One region of the Nonomuraea sp. NPDC049784 genome, then DNA from elsewhere that is predicted to be linked to it. Evidence: riboswitches for the same ligand, from Rfam matches in the RefSeq annotation. Region 1 holds a riboswitch; each other region holds the start of a gene.
What was found. Region 1 has a riboswitch for cyclic di-AMP ahead of AB0J09_RS33275 (CHAP domain-containing protein). Riboswitches for the same ligand answer to the same signal wherever they lie in the genome.
Positions count from the first base shown of each region.

Region 2: linked by a shared signal. The riboswitch ahead of AB0J09_RS16490 (GH25 family lysozyme) and the one ahead of AB0J09_RS33275 (CHAP domain-containing protein) in region 1 are both predicted to bind cyclic di-AMP.
Region 3: linked by a shared signal. The riboswitch ahead of AB0J09_RS07195 (hypothetical protein) and the one ahead of AB0J09_RS33275 (CHAP domain-containing protein) in region 1 are both predicted to bind cyclic di-AMP.
Region 4: linked by a shared signal. The riboswitch ahead of AB0J09_RS26725 (C40 family peptidase) and the one ahead of AB0J09_RS33275 (CHAP domain-containing protein) in region 1 are both predicted to bind cyclic di-AMP.

Region 1 covers NZ_JBFAMX010000212.1:10,517-15,939, reverse strand. Annotated here, with positions in the region: gene AB0J09_RS33285 (alpha/beta hydrolase) at 43-855, shown strand; gene AB0J09_RS33280 (YoaK family protein) at 850-1,545, opposite strand; gene AB0J09_RS33275 (CHAP domain-containing protein) at 1,778-2,452, opposite strand; cyclic di-AMP (ydaO/yuaA leader) riboswitch at 2,465-2,602, opposite strand; gene AB0J09_RS33270 (Gfo/Idh/MocA family oxidoreductase) at 2,719-3,672, opposite strand; gene AB0J09_RS33265 (aldo/keto reductase) at 3,692-4,513, opposite strand; gene AB0J09_RS33260 (hypothetical protein) at 4,612-5,423, shown strand, end outside.
Region 2 covers NZ_JBFAMX010000064.1:2,512-7,934, reverse strand. Annotated here, with positions in the region: gene AB0J09_RS16500 (right-handed parallel beta-helix repeat-containing protein) at 1-20, shown strand, start outside; gene AB0J09_RS16495 (hypothetical protein) at 449-2,713, opposite strand; cyclic di-AMP (ydaO/yuaA leader) riboswitch at 3,297-3,439, shown strand; gene AB0J09_RS16490 (GH25 family lysozyme) at 3,452-4,228, shown strand; gene AB0J09_RS16485 (glycosyltransferase family 2 protein) at 4,371-5,030, opposite strand; gene AB0J09_RS16480 (NAD-dependent epimerase/dehydratase family protein) at 5,027-5,423, opposite strand, start outside.
Region 3 covers NZ_JBFAMX010000017.1:34,034-39,456, forward strand. Annotated here, with positions in the region: gene AB0J09_RS07185 (aminotransferase class III-fold pyridoxal phosphate-dependent enzyme) at 1-691, shown strand, start outside; gene AB0J09_RS07190 (alpha/beta hydrolase) at 762-1,607, opposite strand; gene AB0J09_RS07195 (hypothetical protein) at 1,645-2,319, opposite strand; cyclic di-AMP (ydaO/yuaA leader) riboswitch at 2,508-2,643, opposite strand; gene AB0J09_RS07200 (DUF5302 domain-containing protein) at 2,810-3,010, opposite strand; gene AB0J09_RS07205 (hypothetical protein) at 3,152-3,289, opposite strand; gene AB0J09_RS07210 (hypothetical protein) at 3,438-3,572, opposite strand; gene AB0J09_RS07215 (rod shape-determining protein) at 3,695-4,696, shown strand; gene AB0J09_RS07220 (STAS domain-containing protein) at 4,709-5,032, opposite strand; gene AB0J09_RS07225 (hypothetical protein) at 5,136-5,423, shown strand, end outside.
Region 4 covers NZ_JBFAMX010000141.1:2,978-8,400, forward strand. Annotated here, with positions in the region: gene AB0J09_RS26710 (NYN domain-containing protein) at 1-364, shown strand, start outside; gene AB0J09_RS26715 (NlpC/P60 family protein) at 477-1,451, shown strand; gene AB0J09_RS26720 (cupin domain-containing protein) at 1,576-1,812, shown strand; cyclic di-AMP (ydaO/yuaA leader) riboswitch at 2,688-2,851, shown strand; gene AB0J09_RS26725 (C40 family peptidase) at 2,925-3,440, shown strand; gene AB0J09_RS26730 (hypothetical protein) at 3,992-4,819, shown strand; gene AB0J09_RS26735 (M48 family metallopeptidase) at 4,832-5,423, shown strand, end outside.

The DNA of each region.
Region 1 (5,423 bases):
TGGTATTTGACCATAGGTAGGGCAGAACATCATGGTTATGCCATGTCCGAGCGAATGACGATCGAAGTCGACGGCCGCATGGCCAGCTATCTGACGGCGGGCGAGCGGGGCCCGGTGGTGTTGCTGCTGCACGGCACGTATTGGAGCCGGGTCTGGGAGCCGGTGATCGACACTCTGGCTGCGGCGGGGTTGCGGCCTGTGGCGGTCGATCTGCCGGGGCTGGGCCGTTCCGAGGGGGAGCTCACGGCGGAGACGGCGGCGGTGCCCGCGCTGGCGGCGTGGGTGGGGCGGTTCGCGGCCGCGGTGGGTGCGCAGGCGCCGCTGCTGGTGGCGGGGCACGACATCGGGGGTGCGGTCGCGCAGCATCTGCTGGTCGAGTCGGAGGTACGGCGGCTGGCTCTGGTCAATTCGGTCACGTACGACTCCTGGCCGGTGCCCGGGGTGGCCCGTTACCGGGATCCCGCTGTGGTGGCGGCCACGACCGTGGAGGAGTTGCTGGCCGCACGCCGCAAGGCCGTCACGACCGCGCTGGCTCGGCCCGCCTCCGAGGCGGAGTTGGCCGGCTACCTGGAGCCGTGGCACGACCCGCGGGTCGGCCGGTCCTGGATGGCCCTGGCGGGCGCGGCCGACAGCCGCTACACGCTGGACCTGGTGCCCGCGCTGAAGGCCGATGAGACGCCGAAGCTGCTGGTGTGGGGCGAGGACGACACGTTCCAGGAGGTCCGGTACGCCGAGCGCTTCGTCGCCGAGGTCCCGAACAGCACGCTCGTGCGCATTCCCGGGGCCGGGCACATCCCGATGGAGAACGACCCGGCGGGGGTCGCGCGGGCTCTGGCGGATTTCTTCCTCTCATGAGCTCCGGGGGCCGCGCCTGCGGGCTGCGAGGGCGACGATCGCGAGCAGGACCAGGGCGAGCGTCAGCGCGGGTGCGGGGCCGATGTTCAGGTGCAGCGTGGCGCCGGCGAGCGCGCCGAGGAACATCGCCGCGACGGAGGCGAACCGGCGGAAGGCCGCCCGCCCGGGGGTGTCGGCGGCCAGGCCCGTCAGGGTGGTGGTGAGGACGTTGGTGACCAGGTCGGGTACGCCCAGCGCGCGTACGGACGCGTTCTGCAGGCCCATGCCGCACGCGAGCAGCGCGATGAGCGCCGCCCTGGCCCCGGCGGTGTGGTGTCCGGCCGTGAGGGCCACCACGAGGCCGGCCGCGACGAGGACCGCGTGCACGGTGGTGGCGATGGTGAACGCCCGCCGCGCGTTCCCCACCTGCCTGGTCAGCAGGCCGGAGCTCCACGCTCCGGCACCGAAGCAGGCGAGGGACAGGGGAGGGGCCCATTTCGACAGGTCTCCGCCGCCAAGGAGGGCGAAGCCCAGGAAGACGGTGTTGCCGGTCATGTTGGCGACGAAGACGCGCCCCAGGCCGAGGTAGCTGACGGCGTCCACGATTCCGGTGACCATGGCCAGGAGGATCAGCAGGGCGGGCAGGACGCCGTGTGGGTTTCCGCCGCGGGGGAACAGCCCGTCGGCGGCCCACTGGAGCCCGCCCCTCACGGCCGCTCCGCGACGACGGCTCCTGGGCGTGGGCTGGGTCTCATGGCGGCTCCTTGGCGAGGTTCGCGCGTGGCTCTTCTCGCGAGCCTGCTTCCCTCGGGTCTTCCCAGGTGGCGGGCCGCTCATCCGACTCCGGCGCGGACTCGGAGGCGCCGGTGCCCAGGCGCTTCACCGGTGGAATGCGAAGAGCGCGCGCCCCTTTCGGGGCGCGCGCTCGTCTAGCGCAACAGGGTCAGCCGGCGTACTGCGGGTAGCCGTAGCCGACGACCTGGGACTTCGGACGCACGCGCTCTTCGACCTTGCCGTTGCCGGTGTTGCCTTCGACGGTCGAGATGGTGCCGTCGCCGTTGTCCTTCTCGACGAACCCGACGTGCTGGATGTCGTCGAGGCTCTTGCTGCCGCTCCAGGAGAAGAACACGACCGCGCCGGGCTTGGCGACCGTGCCGAAGCGATGATTGGCCGCGAACCACTTGGCGTGGGTGACGGTGTAGGCGTCCCAGCCGATCTGCGGGCGGGCGCCGGTCTGCTCGCCGACCCAGGAGACGAACATCGAGCACCAGGCGGCGTTCACGTAGTCGGCCCGGCTGCCGCCGTCACGGGCGATGGTCTCCGCGGCGCGCTGTGAGTTGGCGTACCACCTCTGGTACGGGGTGCCGCCGCCGTAGGCGTTCTCGGAGGTGCCGACCTGGGACTTGGCGAGCGCCAGGACCTGGGAGGCGGTGACGTTGATCTTGGTTTCCCGGGACTTGGCACGGTTGTTGTCGTGAGTAGCTGCGGTGGCCGGCTGCTTGTCCGCGGCGGAGGCCGCGGTCATGTGGGCGCCGAGCCCGGAGGCCAGGACGGTCGCGCCGAGCGCGGCTCGGACGATGTTGGTCTTCGTGGCAGCGGTAATGCGGAACTTGGCCATCGAGGGGGTTACTCCTTGCTTCCATGCCGCTTACCGGGTTAGCTGACGGGTTCGGGCGTGGAAGCTGCCCTACGGCACCGAAGTGCCGATTCACCCCATGGGACTTGGGTCCCCGGTTCCGCCCGGAGGCGGATTCAGCGGTCACAGGACGGTCCTGTGATGTGTGTCGCGATGGTCGGACATTGCCGGACAAACCGGACGAATGTCTCAAGAATGCCTCAAATGTAATGCATAAGGCAAGAGGCTACAAATCTGTAACGACCCAGCTAGGCGAGCTGCCTGCGAGCCGCGGCCAGGAGCCCCATCATGGCAAGGGACTCATCAAGCGGCATGACCGAGCTTTCGGTCCTGCCTTCGGCCGTCGCGGCGCGGACTTCGCGGAGCTCTCCGGCGTATCCGTTGTCCGCCGGATCGAGCACATGCTCCTCCGGCTCCATGGAGCGCCCGGAAAGCAACATCCGCTGCGGGGCCCAGAACGGCGCCTGGACGTCCGCCCGCATCTGAGTACCTACAACACAGGCATGGTTCGGGTAATTCCCGAGCAACGAGGTCTCTACGAGAGCCCGCCTGCCGCCGGGGTAGAGCAAGACCCCGGCCGCCTCCGCGTCCACGCCGTTGGGTGCCAGGGACCCGGTTATCCGCAGGTCAGAGGGCATGCCGAGGAGTAGCTGAGCCAGGCCGAACGGGTAGATCCCCAGGTCGAGCAGGGCCCCGCCGCCCAGCTCCGGCGCCCACAGCCGGTGCGCCGGATCGTAGGGCTTGGCGAAGCCGAAGGAGGCGTGCACGGAGCGGATGTCGCCGAAGCGCTCGTCGGCCGCGATCTTCTGGATGAGGGGGTTGAAGCGCATCCACATGGCTTCCATGAGGAACACGCCTGCCTCGCGCGCCAGCCGTACCATCTTCTCCGCGTCGTCCACGGTGGCGGCCAGCGGCTTCTCGCACAGCACGGCCTTGCCCGCGGCGATGGCGGCCTCGGCCACCTGTAGATGCTGGGCGTGCGGCGTCGCGACATAGACGGCGTCCACGGCCGGATCGGCGCACATCTGCTCATAGGAGCCGTACGCCGACTCCGCGCCCAAAGTGGCGGCCAGGGTCTGCGCCCGTCCTAAGTCCCTGGACCCGACGGCGGCCACCCGCATCCCCGGCTCGGCCACGATGGCCGCTCCCACAGTCCGCGCGATACCGCCTGTCGCCGCAATGCCCCACGCAAAATCCCGCACACGGGAGATCGTAGACGAATCACATCATGTCGAACGTGTCGGGATCGGGACCGAAACGCCGGCCCCTGTTCAGCGCGCCGATGGCGGCCATGTCCTCGGGGTCGAGGATGAAGTCGAACACGTCGATGTTCTCGGCGATCCGCGACGGGGTCACGGACTTGGGGATGACGACGTTGCCGAGCTGCAGGTGCCAGCGGAGCACGATCTGCGCGGGCGTCTTGCCGTACTTGCCGGACAGCACGGCCAGCGCGGGGTCGTCGAGCAGGCCCTTGCCCTGGCCGAGCGGGCTCCAGGCCTCGGTGAGGATGCCGTTGGCCTCGTGGAAGGCGCGCATATCGCGCTGCTGCAGGTACGGGTGGAGCTCGATCTGGTTGATCGACGGCACGATGTCGGTCTCGTTCATCAGCCGGGTCAGGGTGTCGATCGTGAAGTTGGAGGTGCCGATGGCCTTCGCCCGCCCGTCACGGTAGATCTTTTCCATCGCCTTCCACGCCTGCACGTACTTGTCCTGCTGCGGCACCGGCCAGTGGATGAGGAAAAGGTCGATGTAGTCGAGGCCGAGCCGGGCCAGGCACTCCTCGAAGGCCGCCTCGGCGCGTCCGTGGTCGGCGTTCCACAGCTTGGTGGTGACGAACACCTTCCGGCGCGGCAGCTCCGATTCGCGCACGGCCTGGCCCACGCCCTCCTCGTTGCCGTACGCGGCGGCGGTGTCGACGTGCCGGTAGCCGGACTTCAGTGCGGTCGTGACGGCCTGCGCGGCCTCGTCGGCGGCGACCTGCCAGACGCCGTAGCCGAGCTGCGGGATGTGCACGCCGTCGGCGTTGAGCAAGAGAGAGTTCATAGCCTCCATTGTTCACGTCGCGTTTCTGAGGGCTTAAGGCGGCGGGGCTAGCTTGAAGCGGTCGTGAACGGGCCATCACCCGGCTGGGAGGAGCAGGAGTGGTCGAACAGGCGTCGGCCTGGGTGGAGTCTCCGCTCCAGATGCTGTGCGCCGTCGAGGCCCACCACGCAGGCTTGCTCGGCCCCAAGACGGTCGTCGTGCCGCGCTCGGGTCTTCGGCCGCTGAAGGCCACGCGCCGGGAGCTGAGGTCTCTCGGGCTGCCCGACGGGCTGGAGCTCGCCGAGCCGCGCGAACGCATGCCCAGACGCGTGCAGGCCGTCGGCGACGCCTTCTCCGGCAGGGTGCAGCTGCGCTGGCTCACCTCGCGTCCGGGCCGCATCGTGATCGTGGACGACGGTCTGGCCACTCTCCGGCTGCTCGAGCTGCTGGCCGCGGGGCCGTACCGGCCGCTGCTGCGGGCCAGGGCCCAGCCGACCAGGCTGCGCGCCGCGCTGGGCCTGGCGGCCGCGCTGCGGCTGCGTCTGAGCGACGTGTCGGTCTTCACCGCCCTGCCCGTCGACAAGCCGCTGGAGGACGCGGTACGGCGGGCCGGGATCGATCTGGTACGCCACCAGTTCGCCTGGCTGCGGGCCCAGCCGCCCAGCGCCGAAGGGCCGGCGGAGCGCACGGTCGTCCTCGGCACCTCGCTCGTCAGGAACGGCCTGGTGCACCGCGACCACTACCTGCGCTGGCTGACCGACCTGGCCGCGCGCGAGCCGCTGGCGTACTACCCGCATCGCCGCGAGGACCCCGTTGACGTCGCGCTGATCCGGGAACGCCCGGGGATCACGGTTCACGACGCAGGTGCGCCCGCCGAGCTGACGCTGCGCGGCCTGGACGCGGGCCAGCGCGTGCTCAGCCTCCCCTCGAC
Region 2 (5,423 bases), on a different contig from region 1:
AAGCTCAAGCAAAGACCTGAAGAACATGAGCCCGGTGACGGCGCTCCGCCCGCCTTCCTGAAACGCTACGCGCAAACGTGCGGCTGTAACACGGAAAACATGTTGCAGCCGCTCTGATGGGAGCAACATCCCGAGAAGGCGCGTGAAGCACCCGTCTTGAGGTCCCGGGACCGAGGTGCGGAAGGTACGCATCAGCTATCCGGACGGCACTTCAGCGGAGCCTCCGCTCGGGCCGCCAGGCGGTCCCGGCGGCGTCCGTTGGTTCTCCACCGAAGTGAAGTCTCGCCCGTTCAAGCTCTTCGCCGAAATGCAGGACGGTACGGTCACCGGCACCGTACAGCGCGTCCCCTCGGAGCGGTGACCGGAAACGATCCGTTCGCGAGAAGCAGGCCGCCGGCCACTCCCCAGCGGTCGCGTACGTTACTCGACCAGATACACAGCGTTCTGGTCACACGGGGACGTCGACGCGCCAAGCGAGCACGCGGCCGTAGTGAGACTGGCCGTACACGTGCAGGTTCCCGCGGACAGTCGCCGCAGCGACGGAGCATACCGGGCGGGCGAACGCGCCAAGGATGGCGAGGCGGCGCTGGGAGGCGGCGTCCCACAGCGCCACTGTGCCGTCCTCGGTCCCAGTCACCAGCAGGACCCCGTCACCGTGCTCGACCAGACTCAGGCAGGTGACGGTCGATGTATGCGGTATCCACTCCCGGCGTTCCCCGATGGTGGCGTCCCACAGGTGCACGTACCTCCCGCTGCCGACGGCGAGTACGTCAAGATCGGCGATTCGGCCCATGGCCAGACCCTCGCCGGCGTCGTCCACGCCGAGCGCCCGGATGTGCCGGCCGGTCAGCGGGCTCCAGAGGTCCACCTTGCTGCCGCACCTTGTGGCCAGCACCGGCTGATCCCCGGCCCTGCCGAAGGCGCTCTCGCTCAGCGAGAACCCCCACCTGGGCAGCTTGGCCACGCGCTCCTGTGTGACCGGGTCCCACACGTCGGCGCCGGCTGCGAGCAGCGCCCGGCCGTCGGCCTCGCCGAAGGCGAGAGCGGTGGGTGAGGCGTGATCCATGCCGCCGAAGGTGACCTGGCCACCCTTGGCATCGCCCTTCCGGGTGATCCCACGGATCTTGCTCAGTGGCTGCCACAGCATGGTGCCGTAGGCGGCACAGCCACTGCTCGCGATGTACGGCCGACCGGCCACATTTCCGGCTGCCAGTCCTCGGCAGCAGTGGTCATAAGGCGAGATGTCGCAGTCGTGGCCGCGGCCGCTCTGGCGGCAACCCACCGAACCGATCTTCTTTCCACTCGCCGCGTCCACCAGGAGCACCGTGTCACTGTGCGTGCCGACGGCCAGCGCGGGCACGCCCTGCACTGTGGTGAACAGCGCCAGCCCCGACCCGCCGTAGCCGGTCCGCCGGTGTCTGTGCGGCGTCTGTGCGTCCCAGACCTGCACCGTCCCGTCGAGACCGGCCGTGGCCAGGCAGAGGCGTCCCTCCAGGCGCCCGAAGGCGGCGGCCGTGATCAGGCGGGTGTCGGCGTCCAGGTCGACGTCCGTCTCGTGGCCCGGGTGCCAGATCACGGCCTTGGCGGGCCGTTCCCACGCCCCGACGGCTCCGGTGTGGTTCGCCACGAGCATCACGTTCTGCCCGGCGTGAGTGGTCATGGTCACCGGCCCCTGGTCGCGGTCGAACCCCTGGCTGGGGGTCCTGTCGCCGAGGTTCTCCAGTTTCAGGTAGACCACCTCGCGGCTTTGCACCGTGTAGCCCGGCGGGTGTTCGATCCGGACCACCACGGCGACTTCGGGCCGCCCGCTCCATACGCCCACGAGCAGGGGCGGAGCGAACCCGTCCTGCTCCATGTCCTCCCAGACATCGCTCGGTTCGGCGGTCCCCAGCTGCTCGCCGGTGGCGACGTCCCACACGTACAGCTCGTAGGGGCTCAGAGAGGCCAGTACGGTGCTCTCGCCCAGCTTCGCCACCGCGAGGTCGAGTATCCCGTCCCTCTCCTCCGCACGCAGCTCTCGCACGAGCTCGCCGGTGGCCGGGTCCAGCAGGTCGACGCGCCCGTCCTCGTCTTCGGCCGGGAAGCCGCGGTTGTCGAAACCGATCGCCACGGCGAGCAGCATCCGCCCACCCTCGGCCTCGACGAAGGCCATGGCTGTCGGATGGCCGCCGGTCGTGTCACAGGTGAACCCGCTCGCTCCGGTGAGCAGGTCCCAGGTGCGGATCGTGCCGTCGTGGTCGCCGCCGGCCAGCACCGGGCGGCCGTCCACCACGCCGAACGCCAGGGCGCGGACGCTCGCCGTATGGCCCTCCAGGTCCGGCCCTGACTGGTCGAACGCGTCGCGAAGCCGTACCACGTGGTCGTCGCCGCCACTGGCCACGAACGTGCGTCCCTCGAACTCGCCCATCGCCACCGCCCAGACCGGGCCGTCGTGGCGGGCCGTGCACACGTGGAAGGCCGTGGGCCGCTCGCCGGTTTCCCATGCCAGAGTCCATGTCCCCGGCCCTATCACATCGAATGCTGTCAGGGCTTCCGGTTCCTCGGCAGCGGCGGTCGCGCACAAGTACTCGAGCCGTTCGGGGCCGGGTAGAGCGAGAAGCCGCGGGAGCGCCCGGCGATAGGCCCGCAGCAGGGCCGGTGGGCACGATCCGCCGAGCGCGCCGCGGAGGAACGCCGGACCGGCTTCGTTCAATAAGGTGAGATCGAGCGTCATCGGCGCTGTCCCTCCTTTTGCTCTCGATCGGAACCGAGTTTGGCGAGCTTCGCCAAGTTCTCCGGCAGCCCGCCGCGCCCTGATCGCCCGGAACGTGCTCGGCGTCCAGCGACAATCGGGGCTTTCGCTCGGGCGATCCGTCCGGCCTCGGCCGGGTGCCGGCGCAGGTAGCCCTCGATGGCGGTGACGAACCGCGGGGTGAGCGCCAGGGCGCTTCTTCGAGGACTCGCGTCACGATTACCCGTGGAATGATGCCAAGTCACAATAGCAACGTACGGGTGATTCGCCCCATGTGTTGACAACCGTAGGCCTTCGCAGCGCGACACATGCTTTCGTCCGTAGCGGTGAGCGGGGCCCGGAAGAGGCGGCCCTCAAACTTTACCGAGCCCGAAAACCCTGACAGGCACGGCATTTCAGTACCGTTCAGCGGCCGATACACGCAAATCCCATTTTGCCCTACTTGCACTATCTATGGATAGATGCCTATCTTTTGCCTAATCAAGGCATAGATGGGACGACTTTCGCCGCATCGTTGCCGCTTCGTTGACCGGACCGTGCGCTGCCCTCAGAACTCTTCGTGGACAGCGTTCGGCCGCCGAATCCGCGCCTCGCGGAGCCGGGGACCCACCTCTTGGGGTGAATCGGACGCCAGCCCAGGCTGCGCCCGTAGGGCACTTCCAGGCCCGAACCCGTCAGCTAACCCGGTAGGCGGCATGGAAGCAAGGAGTCAATGCCGTCATGCCCAAGCCTCGGCTTGCCACAGTCGCCCACGCCCTCAAGAATCACTTCGATCCCCTCACCCAGCGCCTCAGCTTCGTCGTCGCCGGTGCGATCATCGCCGGGACCGCCGCCGTCGCCAGCGTGGCCGGCATGGCGCTCGCATCCTCCACGGAGAACGGCCCTGCGCACGCGGCTCAGCATGAGACCGGATCTCTCACGTATGGCCTGGACATCTCCAACTACGAGCCCCAGTACGACTGGAACGCCAGCACGGCCAAGTTCGGCATCATCAAGGCCACGGAAGGCACGAGCTTCCGCGATGCCTCCTTCGCCAGGCACTGGCTCCAGCTGGGCAAGAAGGGGATCGTGCGCGGGGCCTACCACTACGGCCACCCCGGCAACGACCCCGTCGCGGAGGCCGAGCACTTCCTGTCCGTGGTGAACTCCCAGCCCGCCAAGCCCGGCGACCTGCTGGTCCTTGACCTGGAGACCACGGACGGCAAGTCCGTCACCGAGGTCAACACCTGGGCCAAGACGTGGCTGTCGTACGTGAAGGCCAAGACCGGGATCACCCCGATGTTCTACAGCGGCTGGAACTTCGCCAACACCTACGGCAGGGGCCTGGCCCAGTACCCGCTGTGGGTCGCCCACTACAGCAAGGCCAAGGGATCGATCACCCCGCCCGCCGACTGGAAGTCCTGGACCATCCACCAGTACACCGAAACCCCCATCGACCAGAACGTCTCCGCACTGACCGCCGACCAACTGCGCAGCCTGGGCCGCCGCGCTGCCTGATCGGCGCCTGGAGCGCCTGGTACGGCAAGCGCGGCGAACGGGCCACCTCGCCAAAGCCGCAGCAACCACCACGGATCCACGAAGGAACGCTGCGAGTCCTTGAGCCGCACGATTGCGCCGTCCACGCCTACCTGTGGCTGCGTCACCTCATGTGTTCGGCCATGACCCGCCGCATGTCGGAGGCGGCCCGCAGGGTGCCCCGGACGGTGCCGGTGACCTTGGAACGGCCCGTTCTGCGCAGGTAGTCCACCTCCACCTCCGCGATCCGCCACCCGGAGGCGGCCGCGCGCAGCACCATTTCGAGCGGGTAGCCGAACCGGCGATCGTTCAGCCCGAGCGCCAGCAGCCGGGACCGTCCGGCGGCCCGCATGGGCCCGAGGTCGTGCAACGGCGCCCCGGTGCGGCGACGCAGGCCGCGGGCGATGACGGCGTTGCCGAGCCGGGCGTGCCAGGGCCAGGCGCCTGCCACGCGCGGCCGGCGGGCGCCGAGCACCAGGTCGGCGTGGCCGCCGATGACGGGTTCGGCGACTCTCGGGAGCTGGCGGGGGTCGAGGGAGGCGTCGGCGTCCATGAAGCAGACCACCTCCGCGCTCGCGGCCAGCAGCCCCGCGTGGCAGGCGGCACCGAAGCCGCGGCGCGGCTCGTGTACCACACGGGCGCCGAGGTCGCGGGCGACCTCTGCCGAGCGGTCGGTGGAACCGTTGTCGACCACCAGGGCACGGTATCCGTCGGGCATACGACCGAGCACCCAGTCGAGCGCGGCCTCCTCGTTCAGGCAGGGCAGGATCACCTCGACGGTCATGACCACGCGAACTCCTTCATGCCCGCCTCGAACCCGATCTCGGCGTGGAAGCCGAGCTCGCGGCCTGCCCGCTCGGGAGAGGCGACGATGTGGCGGACGTCCCCGAGCCGGTAGCCGCCGGTGATCTGCGGGGCCGGGCCGCCCCGCTCGGCGGCCAGTGCGGCGGCCATCTCGCCGACGGTGTGCGGGGTGCCGCTGGCGATGTTGTAGGCGCGCGGCTCGCCGGGATGCGCGGGCGCGAGGGCGGCCGCCAGGTTCGCCCGGGCGACGTCGCGTACGTGCACGAAGTCGCGGAGCTGGCCGCCGTCTTCGAAGACCTTCGGCGGCCGTCCCGCCTCCAGCTCGGAACGGAAGATCGCGGCGACGCCGGCGTAGGGGGTGTCGCGGGGCATG
Region 3 (5,423 bases), on a different contig from region 1:
GGCCGCGGCGGCGACCGTGGAGGGGGACGTGGCGGCGATCATCGTGACGCCGTTCAAGCACGACTCGTTCGAGGACCAGGAGCTGGTGGAGCCCGCGTTCGCGCGCGGCGCCCGCGCCCTGGCCGACCGGCTCGGGGCGGCGCTGGTGATCGACGACGTGCGGGCGGGGTTCCGGATCGACCTGCGCGGCTCCTGGGAGCCCTATGGGGTACGCCCTGACCTGACGGCCTGGTCGAAGGCCATGGCCAACGGCCACCCGTTCGCGGCCGTCACCGGCACGGACGCCCTGCGCGGACCGGCGCAGACGCTGTACTCCACCGGCTCGTTCTGGTTCTCGGCGGTCGCCATGGCGGCGGCCAAGGCGACCATCGAGACCCTGCGCGACACGGACGGCATCGGGGCCATGGAGCGGGCCGGCACGCAGCTTCGCGAGGGGCTGCACGCGCAGGCCAAGTCCCACGGGTTCGTGGTGAACCAGACGGGGCCGGTGACGATCCCGTGGCTCAGCTTCGACGGGGACGCCGACCTCTCCGTCGCGATGTACTGGAGCGACGCCTGCCTGCGGCACGGGGTCTACCTGCACCCGTGGCACAACTGGTTCATGTCGGCCGCGCACACGGAGGCGGACGTGGCGAAGGCTCTGGAGGGCACGGATCAGGCGTTCTCGGAGACCCGTGCCCACTTCGGCTAATCCCGTTGGCGGCACACGCCACGAGTGACCCGCCGCCCCGTAGTGCGGCGGGAGGGCCGGAAAGAGGGGTTCAGGTGGCGGTGAGCTTGGTGATCTCGTCCACGATGGACGGCCAGAGCGGGCGCGGCAGGTCGTGGCCCATGCCTGCGTAGGTCACCAGGCGGGCACCGGGGACGGCCGCGGCCGTGGCGTGGCCGGCGGCGACCGGGATGAGCTGGTCGGCCTCGCCGTGCAGCACCAGCGTGGGCACCTGTAGGCCCGTGAGCAGTGCCGTACGGTCTCCCGAGGCCATGATCGCGGCGAGCTGCCGGGCCGTGCCGTCGGGGTCGAAGCAGCGGTCGAACGCCAGCCCGGCCAGCTCGGTGATCCTCTCAGGGTCCAGCTCGTATCCGGGCGAGCCGAGGACCGACCAGGTCCGCACCGCCTGGGCCATGACGGATCCGCGGTCGGGAGCGGGCCTGGCCAGGAGGACGGCGAGCGCGGCCTCCGTCGGCGGGGCCACCGAGGGTCCGGGCGTGGACATGATCGAGGTCAGGGTCAGCACCCGGTCCGGATGGCGGATGGCCAATGCCTGGGCGATCATGCCGCCCATCGAGGCGCCGACCACGTGCGCGGCGGGCCAGCCGAGGGCGTCCATGAGCCCCGCCGCGTCATCGGCCAGGTCGTCCAGCAGATACGGCGAGGGCGCCCCCAGCGCGGGAGCGCCCTTGTCGTGGAAGTGGGTGGAGAGGCCCGCGTCGCGGTTGTCGAACCGTACGACGTGGTGTCCCTGCCCCGCCAGCAGCTCGCAGAGCCCTTCGTCCCAGTGGATCAGCTGGGCGCCGAGCCCCATGATGAGGAGCAGGGGACGGCCCTCGTGCGAACCGAAACTCTCGTAGGCGATTTCGATGCCGTTCGCGGCTACACGGGTGGTCACGAGGACCAGAATGACATTCTGGTGGTGGCCCGTAAAGTCAGATCTTGATGAGGTTGCGGATGCGCTCGCTGGTGAGCGCCACGCTGCCGCCCGCCACGGCCACGGCGCCGGCCACGACGGCGGCCGTGCTCTTCGAGAGCGGTGCGGGCACGGCCTCGCTGGCCGCGGGAGGCTCGGCCGGGTTGTTGTCCTCCTCGGCCCAGGCGCCGGTCGAGAACGGGACCGGGTAGTTCTTCTTGCCTGGACCCTGGCCCCACTTGGTGATGACGTAGTCGACCTTGATGTGGCCCTCGCCGCCGTTGCCGTCGACGCCGAGCGTGTCGGAGTTGAACGTGCCGCCGGTGAGCTCCGCGAAGGTCTTGGCGTCCAGGTCCAGCATGACCCCGTTGTTGGAGGGCACACCCGGGCCGCGGTCGCCGACGAAGAAGGGCAGCTTCTTGCCCTCGTAGACCACGTAGCCCTCGGTCATGAGCGGCCAGCTCGGGCTGGCGGCCAGGCCCTTCTGCATGGGCTTGCCGCTGGCGGGCAGGCCGGTGTCACCGGCGCGGCCGGAGGAGTCGTCCCAGAAGTATGAAGCGGTGGTCGAGCCCTTGAGCAGGACCTTCTCGCCAGTGCTTGAGTCGGCGTGAGCCGCGGTGCCGGCGCAGGTCAGCGCGCACACGGTAGAGCTGGTGAGCAGAGCGAGAGAACGCAGGCCAAAACGTGCAGACATGAATTTAAGTCCTTCGCGACGGGGGCAGGGAGGTTCGCTCGCTCGAAAAAGGGCGTAGCAGGGCAAAGCACCTGACAATGGGGGGAGAAGCTACGCAGAGCGCGAAACGAGCCTGAGGAAGGGACCGCTCAGGAAGCGGCGGCTATCACGCTGTCTGGGAGTTCGACGCGGTCGTTCAAGTCGTTCATATGTCCTCTCCATCTCGCCTACCGGGTTAGCTGGCGGGTTCGGGCGTGGAGATGCCCTACCGACGCTTGGTCGGATTCACCCCATTTGCGGTGGGTCCCCGGTTCCCGAGTGATCGGGATTCGGCGCCAGCCAGCTGTTCCTCCTCTGTGAGGTCCACGCCACCGGCTGTGAATTGGGCAACACTCTAACCACGCATTCCGGACATACGCAAACACTTCGTCATGAAACGGGCAGAAGATCTACCTTCCCGTACAAAGAAAAAAGGGGGTACGGCAGTGCCGTACCCCCTGAAAATCCAGCCTCAGCCGCCGCTCTTGCGCCTGAACGATCTTTTACTCGCAGCCGGACCGTGCGCCCCGTGGATCTTCGATGGGTCGCCGCCCTTGCCACCCGCGCCCGAGTCCGCGTGCAGGTTGCGCTTACGCTCCAGCGCCTCGCGGAACTTGCGCTTCATCTCGTCCTCGGGAGTTTCGCTGACTTCCGGCTCCGGTGTATCCGCCATGAGGACCTCCAAGGTGTTGGGGACAACTCACAGCTTCGCATGGCCCCGCTTACGACGCGAAACCGGCTTCGACCCTGCCTTGCGAGACCGCCGGCGCGTCCAGCCGCCTGCCCGGCATCGCCACCAACGCCACGAGGGCGATCAGCGCTCCCACCACCCCCAGCGACGGGATGACCACGGCCGCCGCGGAGGCGTGCGCGGCGGCCAGGCCACGGCGGCGTCGGCCCAGGTGTGCCCGTCCAGACCCTTCCCCGTCAGCAGCAGCGCGCCGATGGCCACGGTGAGGATCGCGATGCCGGCCTAGTCGGGACGCCCACCCCCCAGTGCCCGGCCGATTCAGGAGCCGGAGCACGACGATTGCGATCAGCAAAAGGGCGAGCGGCATGTTTGCCGGAATTTCTCCAGAGAGGATGCCTCGGCCTTCAGTTCAGGTCGGGGGCGGGTATCGCACTCCTACAAAGCAGGGCAGGGCAAGCCGCACGGCGTCGGCGGCGGCCCTGGCGCGCGGCAGGCCACCCTGCGTCTCGTCATAGTGTTCGGCCTCGAGGTCGTAGTCGAGCACTGGGTCCTCCTGGCGTCGGGTGTGCTGCCCGCAGGGTAAAGGGGAACCGTTCAGTTCCTGGTGTTGGGTTGGAGCGGCTCAGGAAATACACCCGGCATGATGGTCAAGCCCCCGGTCCTGCCATGAGCCTCCTGGGCCGTGACCTGGCGCTGGATCTGGGAGGCGCGAGCACACGAATCTACGCCAGGGGCAAGGGCATCGTGCTCGACGAGCCCTCGGCGGTCATGCTCGACGACCGCACCGGCAAGGTCATCGCGTACGGCGCGGACGCGGCCGACGGCGAGACGTGCCGGCCGGTCAGCGGCGGCCTGCCGGCCGACGGCGAGCTCACCTGGCGCATGGTCAGGCATTTCCTGAGCAAGGTGCACCGGCGTCCGTTCGCCAGGCCACGCCTGGTCATGGCGCTGCCCGACAGCTCCACCCCGATCGAGCGGACGGCGCTGAGCGACGTGGCGTTCGAGGCGGACGCCAGGCGGATCGTTCTGGTCCCGCACTCGCTCGCGGCGGCGCTCGGCGCCGGGCTGCCGGTCGACGACGTCGCCGGGAACATGGTGATCGACATCGGGCGCGACTCGGCCAGGATCGCCGTCCTCTCGTCCGGGGCCGCCGTGTCCACGACGGCCGTCCCAGGCGGCGGCGAGGCCGTCGACAGGGCCATCGTGCGCCTGGTCGAACACGAGCACGGCCTCCTCCTCGACGAGCACGAGGCCGAGTCGGCCAAACGCCACATCGGCGCAGAGTGGAAACCGACGCACCGGCACGTGACGGTGCACGCCCGCGACTCGGACACCGGCCACGAGCGCGAGGTACGGCTGCCCGTCCAGCAGATTTACGAGGCGACCAGGCAACCGGTCGAGGCGATCGTGCGGGCGGCGATGGAGACGGTCGAGCGGTGCCCGGCCGAACTGGCCGCGGACCTCGGAGGGCGGGGCGCGGTGCTGATAGGAGGCGGCGCGCTGCTGCGGGGGCTCGCGCGGCGGCTGCGGGCGTCGCTGAGAATGCCGGTACGGAGGGCGGAACGGCCGCTGGAGTGCGTGGCCCTCGGCCTGGGCCGGTTCGTGGACGACCTGGGGCTCATCGCCCGGCTCCGCAGCGGCCTCTCTTGGGCCGTGCCGGACAGGTGACCGCCCATCCGCTCAGCCCATTCGCAGGCCCTGGATGCGTTCCCAGCCCGTTACGGCGAGGAGGCGGCGTACCACGGGAGAGATCGGGTCGAGGATCAGCCTGCGCGGCGGGGATAATCGGGCGGCGGCCGTCACGATGACGCGCAGCCCGGCCACGTCGATGAAGGCCAGTTCCCCGAGGTCGAGGTGGATCTCATCGCCGCCCTCGCGAATCGCGCGCTGGAGGGCTCCGGCAAGGAGACGGTGATTGCCGTAGTCGATCTCACCGGTTACGCGTAGGCCGAAAGGGTGCGAAATGGGCGTCACATGAGCTTGGTCGTTGGTTTCGAAGGTCATCCTGCTCCGCTAGTGACTCCTTATCGCGATAAGTAGTGCCTCTGCCCATGAAAAGATGATTTATACGGATCAGGTCCGCAGAGGTTTCTGTTCCGTTTACCGGGTGTTCGTGGACGATCTCCGATATGGTCCGATCGTGCGCGCCCGCCGTCACAGTTTTTCCGCGGTGCTCTTCTGTGTCGCGGCGATGACGGCCTGCGCGACGGCGTCCGGACTGCCCAGTCTCGAAGAGGCCGCCCGGCAGCTCGACTCCGATGCCACCGCTCTGCTCAGCGCCTCCGACCTTCATTTGTCGCCCGTCGCGCGGGATGAAGACGGCTCCTGCGTGCCAGGGCAGGTGCGGCGGTACTTCCGCGCCGAGAGCGACCTCACTGACGCCTCCGCGGGACTT
Region 4 (5,423 bases), on a different contig from region 1:
CATCGACGGTTACAACGTGACCAAGACCGGCTACGGCACGCTCACCCTGGCCGACCAGCGCAACCGGCTGATGACCGGGCTCGGCGGGCTGGTGGCGCAGACCAGGGTCGAAGTGACCGTGGTGTTCGACGGGGCCGAACTCAACGCCCCCGTGCAGGTGGTGGCGCCGCGGGGGGTACGGGTGCTGTTCAGCGACCCCGGGGAGATCGCCGACGACCTGATCCGTCAACTCGTCCGCGCCGAGCCGCCCGGCCGGGCCATCGCCGTGGTGTCGTCGGACCGCGAGGTGGCCGAATCCGTCAGGCGGATGGGAGCCAGACCCGTTCAGTCTGGATTGCTGCTGCGCAGGCTGGGCCGGGCCTAGATTACGGACCGGCTGGGACGGCCCTCCATCACGATTTGCTACGTTTAGGTGAGACCTCACCCGCCACTTCTGTACTATTTCGCCCCAGATATCATCCCTGGGAGGCGACACAGTGAGGTTTGGCAGGGTGCCGGTGGCCGCGGGTCTCGCGCTCGGGCTGGTCCTGTCCCCTATAGGCGCTGCCGCCGCTGATCCCAAACCCACACTCCGGCAGGCCAAGGCCAAGCTTGAAAAGCTCAACGACAAGGCCGACAAGGTCGTCGACCAGTTCAACACGGCCACGGAGCGCTACAAGAAGGCCAAGAGCGCTTATACCAAGCTGAACGACAGCTACAAGCGCAAGCTGGCGACCGTCGCGGACCTGCGTTCCCAGGTGATAGGCATGGCCGTCGACAGCTACAAGTACGGCACCGACCTGACCTCCTTGCCCGGGCTGATCAGCACGGACAACCCCCAGGCCCTGCTGACGGGGCTGACGCTGGCCGGGCAGATATCGAAGGAGCGGGCGGAGAAGCTGGCCGCGTTCGATCGTGAGAACCGCGGGCTGAAGGTCGAGCGTGACAATGCGCAGAAGGCACTGGAGGCCGCGGACAGGGAGCGGGACGGGGTCGAGAAGGAACGCTCGGAGATCATGAAGCTGATCAACGAGCAGAAGAAGCTGCTGAGGAAGCTGGGCGCCTACAATCCCGGCAACCCGAACAGCGTCGGCATCAAGTACTCGGGCCCGGCCTCGGGCAACGCCGCCGCCGTCCTGCGCTTCGCCTTCGCTCAGGTAGGCAAGCCGTACATTTACGGCGGGACCGGTCCGGGAGGCTACGACTGCTCAGGCCTGACCCAGGCGTCATGGCGCGCCGGCGGCGTGTCGTTGCCGCGTACGACGTGGCAACAGTGGGCGTGGGGGGCCAACCGCAGGGTCTCCTTGGACGACCTCCAGCCGGGGGACCTCATCTTCAGCTCGAGCTTGGGCCACGTCGTGATGTACGCCGGCAACGGGGACATTGTCCACGCGCCCCAAACCGGCGACGTGGTCAAGGTCGTCAAGCTCTCCTCCTACGGCAACTCTCTCCTGGGCGCCATCCGCCCGTAGGGCGCCATTTCTGAGAGTTCCCGAGTACAGGGGCTGGGTTTCCGTCGTCTGAGGCGCGTCTCCTGGCGCTGGGCCAGCGATCGACTGCGCGCGTCTCCTCTACCGCATCAGCCTGCGCGGCACCGTGGAGGTCTACGACATCGCCATCGCCCAGAGCACCCAGCACTCCGACGCCCACCTGCCCGGCGTCGAGGAATGCCTCGTGCTCACCCACGGACGCGTCAGCACCGGCCCGACCGATTCCCCCACCGACCTGGCCGAAGGTGATTCCATCCGGTTCAATGCCGCTCGCCCGCACCTGTACCGAGGTCACGCCGCGGACAATCGCGCTGTCCTTCTCATGGTGCACCCGGAGAGCTGACCAGAGCATCGGCAGGACAAAAGGCCACCATCTTGGGTGACTCGAAGTAGTCAGCCGTGTGAGGTAGGTAAGGCGGGCGCGTACTTGCCCCAACAGTATTCAGGGGTCTTCAGCCATGTCAGGTGCACTGCCTCGGTAGGAGCGGTCTTCGTGCATTCGAGGCATCAGACGCAACACATTGCGAGATCGCGCGGTCAGCGCTGAATGGCCGTGAGGAAGTCTCCGGGGGCTCACGTGACTTCGCGACCTTCAAGCCTCTGACCAGCTACATCGCTTGATCGACCTAAGGCATCGCTCATGCTGGCGTGCGTTGTTGGTGGAGGCGGCGCACGTCGTCGCACGTCGCGGCGCTCTGCCGCCTTCCCTGCGCCGGGCCGGCGAGGCGTTGTGCGGTGGGCCCGGCGCAACGTGTACGGCGGCCGGGGTGGAGCTCGTCGTGCGGGATGCTGTGGCTGAACGATCATTCGAAGCGCTTCTACGATGCAGCGTCGTTAATGTCGGCCAGGGCAGCCGGAGACGAGCCGGTCCACGGCGGGAACGCTCCCACGCATGAGCGTCGTGTGGGGCATCGCAACAAATGTGAAAAAGGCGACAATTACGGCCTGACAAACGCAGGCGAAACGAAGTGTGAGCAGTGTCACATTTCGATAAAGGAGCCTGGGGTTCCAGCAGGGATTTCCGCTCTTACAGCACCCTTTATCTGATCTTTACAGCCCATGTCTCACTTTGCTGATTCTTGACGGTTCGGCGTAGCTTCGGGCGTCGTCGCGGCGAACAAGCCATGTCCTCCGCGAACCCGCATCGGTCTCTCCCGATGTGAGACAGATAAAGATCCGCTGGTCGCCGCCCATATGCGCATATCAACATCTTGATCGGGCGGTGGCCTGCCGAGTCCGTGCAGCCAGGAGGCACGGAGCCGGGGACCCAGCGATCCCAGTTCCCCAGGGATCAGGGGTGAATCGGCGCGCAGATCGCGCCGTAGGGCTACTTCCAGGCCCGAATCCGTCAGCTAACCCGGTAGGCATTCGTGGAAGACTCAAGGAGAAATCCTGTCTACCTCCCCGCAGAACCCCCGTCTGTCCCGCCTTGCCCTGAGTGGCGTAGCGCTCACGATGACCGTGACGGCCGGAGGTCTGGTCCTCCATGCCCCAACGGCGCAAGCGGCGGCGAGCGCGTCGGATTCGACGGCCAAGGCGGCCACAGCCGCCCGAACCTCGAAGTCGGCCAGGGCCGCAGCGCTCAGGGCAGTCAAGATCGCTCGGCAGAAGTCCAAGGCCCGCAAGGCCGTCTCCGCGGCCAAGCACCAGATCGGTGACCCGTACCGCTACGGAGGCACAGGTCCTGGTTCGTTCGACTGCTCCGGCCTCGTCCAGTACGCCTGGAAGAAGGCTGGGGTGAAGATCCCGCGCGTGACGAGCAGCCAGTTCGTCCGCATCAAGAGCAAGGTCTCCTGGCGGAATCTCCAGCCTGGTGACCTGCTGTTCTTCAACGGGCTCGGCCACGTGGGCATGTACGTCGGCAAGGGCAAGATGATCCACTCGCCGCGGACAGGCGAACGGGTGCGCATCGACAAGCTGGGCACATGGCGTAAGTCGTCCTTCGTGGGCGCGGTCCGTCCCGGCCTGTGACCAAGCCCCGCCCGAACCCGTTTCGGGCGGGGCTCGTCCTCTTTTGCTGAGGTCCCTTTTATATTTGTTACGGCGGAGCACGTGCGGCGCCACCCGCCGCACGTGGCTGAGGGCCTCCAGGGAGACGCTCGCTGACCCGCACGGGGTTGGCCGCCGCAACGGCGCACGTTGGACCGCACAACCCTTGACCGCCGGGACGCAGGGGAGGGCGGCTGCCTCCCACCCCACACCTCGCCACACCCCTGGCTTCGCGCCGCTCGACACCGCGCCACACGGCTTCATATCTCTGGCTTCGCGCCGCGCGGCTTCACATGGCGCGACCCTGGCCGTTGGTCAACGGGCCTCGGCGTTTGGCTGGCGACCCGCGTTCGGCGGCGCATGACGGGCGGCTGATGGCCCGTGTCGAGTCCGGTGCGTGTCCCAATGGTCCCCGGGCATGACGGCGCGGCCCACCGATCATCAGAGGCCCGTCGATCCAGACCCCGGCGCCCGCTGGTCCGGAGCGCGGTGCGGCCAAGGTGCCCCCTGCGGGGCGGCTACGATCGGGCATCGTGTCTGGGTGGGTGAGTCAACGGGTCGCGGTGGTCTCCATCGTGCTCCTCGCCGTCGCTTCCGCCGGCGCCCCCACCCCCGATTCGCCGATCCTTCCGCAGGAGGCTCGCCACCTGTGGAGTGATGGTGCGGTCGTCGTCGGCGGAGCGCGGTCCGTAGTCGTCGGACACCACGCCCCATCCGGTGAGCTCCGCGAACTCGCGCGCAGGGCCGACGCGGCCGGGCGGCGGGTCTCGGACGTGCTCGGCCGGCCAGTACGACCGCTGATCGTCGTTCCCGGCTCCGCCGCCGAAGCGGCCGGGCTGGCTGGGTTGGACGGGGCGGGAGAGGTCGACGGGCTGGCCGCGGTGGCCGACGGCGGGCGGGTGATCGTCGTCCCCGAGTTCTTCGCCAAGCTCAACTCCACCGGCAAGGACGTCGTACTCACCCATGAGCTCACCCACGTCGTGGCGGGCACCGACCGACTGCCCGTCTGGCTCTACGAGGGGTTCGCCGACTACGTCGGCTACCGCGACTCCGGGCTGCCCGTGAGGACCGCCGCCGCTGAGCTCGCCGCCGAGGTGCGGTCCGGCCGGTTGCCGGGTGAGTTGCCCGGACCTGCCGCTTTCGCCGCCGACGGGCGGGACCCCCTACGGCTCGCCAGGGCGTACCAGGAGGCCTGGCTGGCGTGTCGCTTCCTCGCTGACCGGTTCGGTGAGGGGACGCTGGTGAGGCTCTACCGTGAGGCCCGGTCAGTCGGCGTCGATCAGGCACTCGCCGCGCTGGGGCTCTCCGCGGCGACGCTGACCGCACGGTGGCGCGACTATGTGCGAGACCAGCTCGCGTAAAGGGGGAGGCAGATGGACGAACAGCGAGATACGGACGGAGCAGCGCAGCAAGGCGGGGAGATAGGGGGCGCGGTCCCCGCCCTGGGCGCCGAGCCGACCGGCAACGGGGTGACGCAGCCGAAGGAATCGCAGGGGAACGTCAAGGGGGCGGGTGTGTCCGTGAACGGGGACGGGCCGCGCCAAACCGCGGACGGGCGGCGGCTGAGGCGGCAGGCGGCGGTGGCGGCCGTGCTGCTCGGCCTGGTCATCCTGGCCGTGGCCGCCTTCAGCACCCCCTGGCACCTTCTGGCCGCCGGAGCGCCCGACCCCGCGCGCGACTTCACCGCCGCGCAGATCGCCAGGAGCAAGTCGTTCGACGCGGCCACCAGCCTGCCGAGCTACCTGTCTCTGGCGCTCACGCTTGTCTTCGCCGGGCTGCTCATGGCCACCCCGTTCGGCGCGAAGGTGGTGGGCTGGCTCAAGGGCCCCTGGTGGGTACGGGTGGTGCTCGGCGTCGTCGTCATCACCGCCATCATCGAGCTGGTCAGGCTGCCGCTCGGCATCTGGTTCGAGACGTTGCTGCGCGGCTACGGCCTGTCCACCCAGGACTGGGGGTCCTGGATCG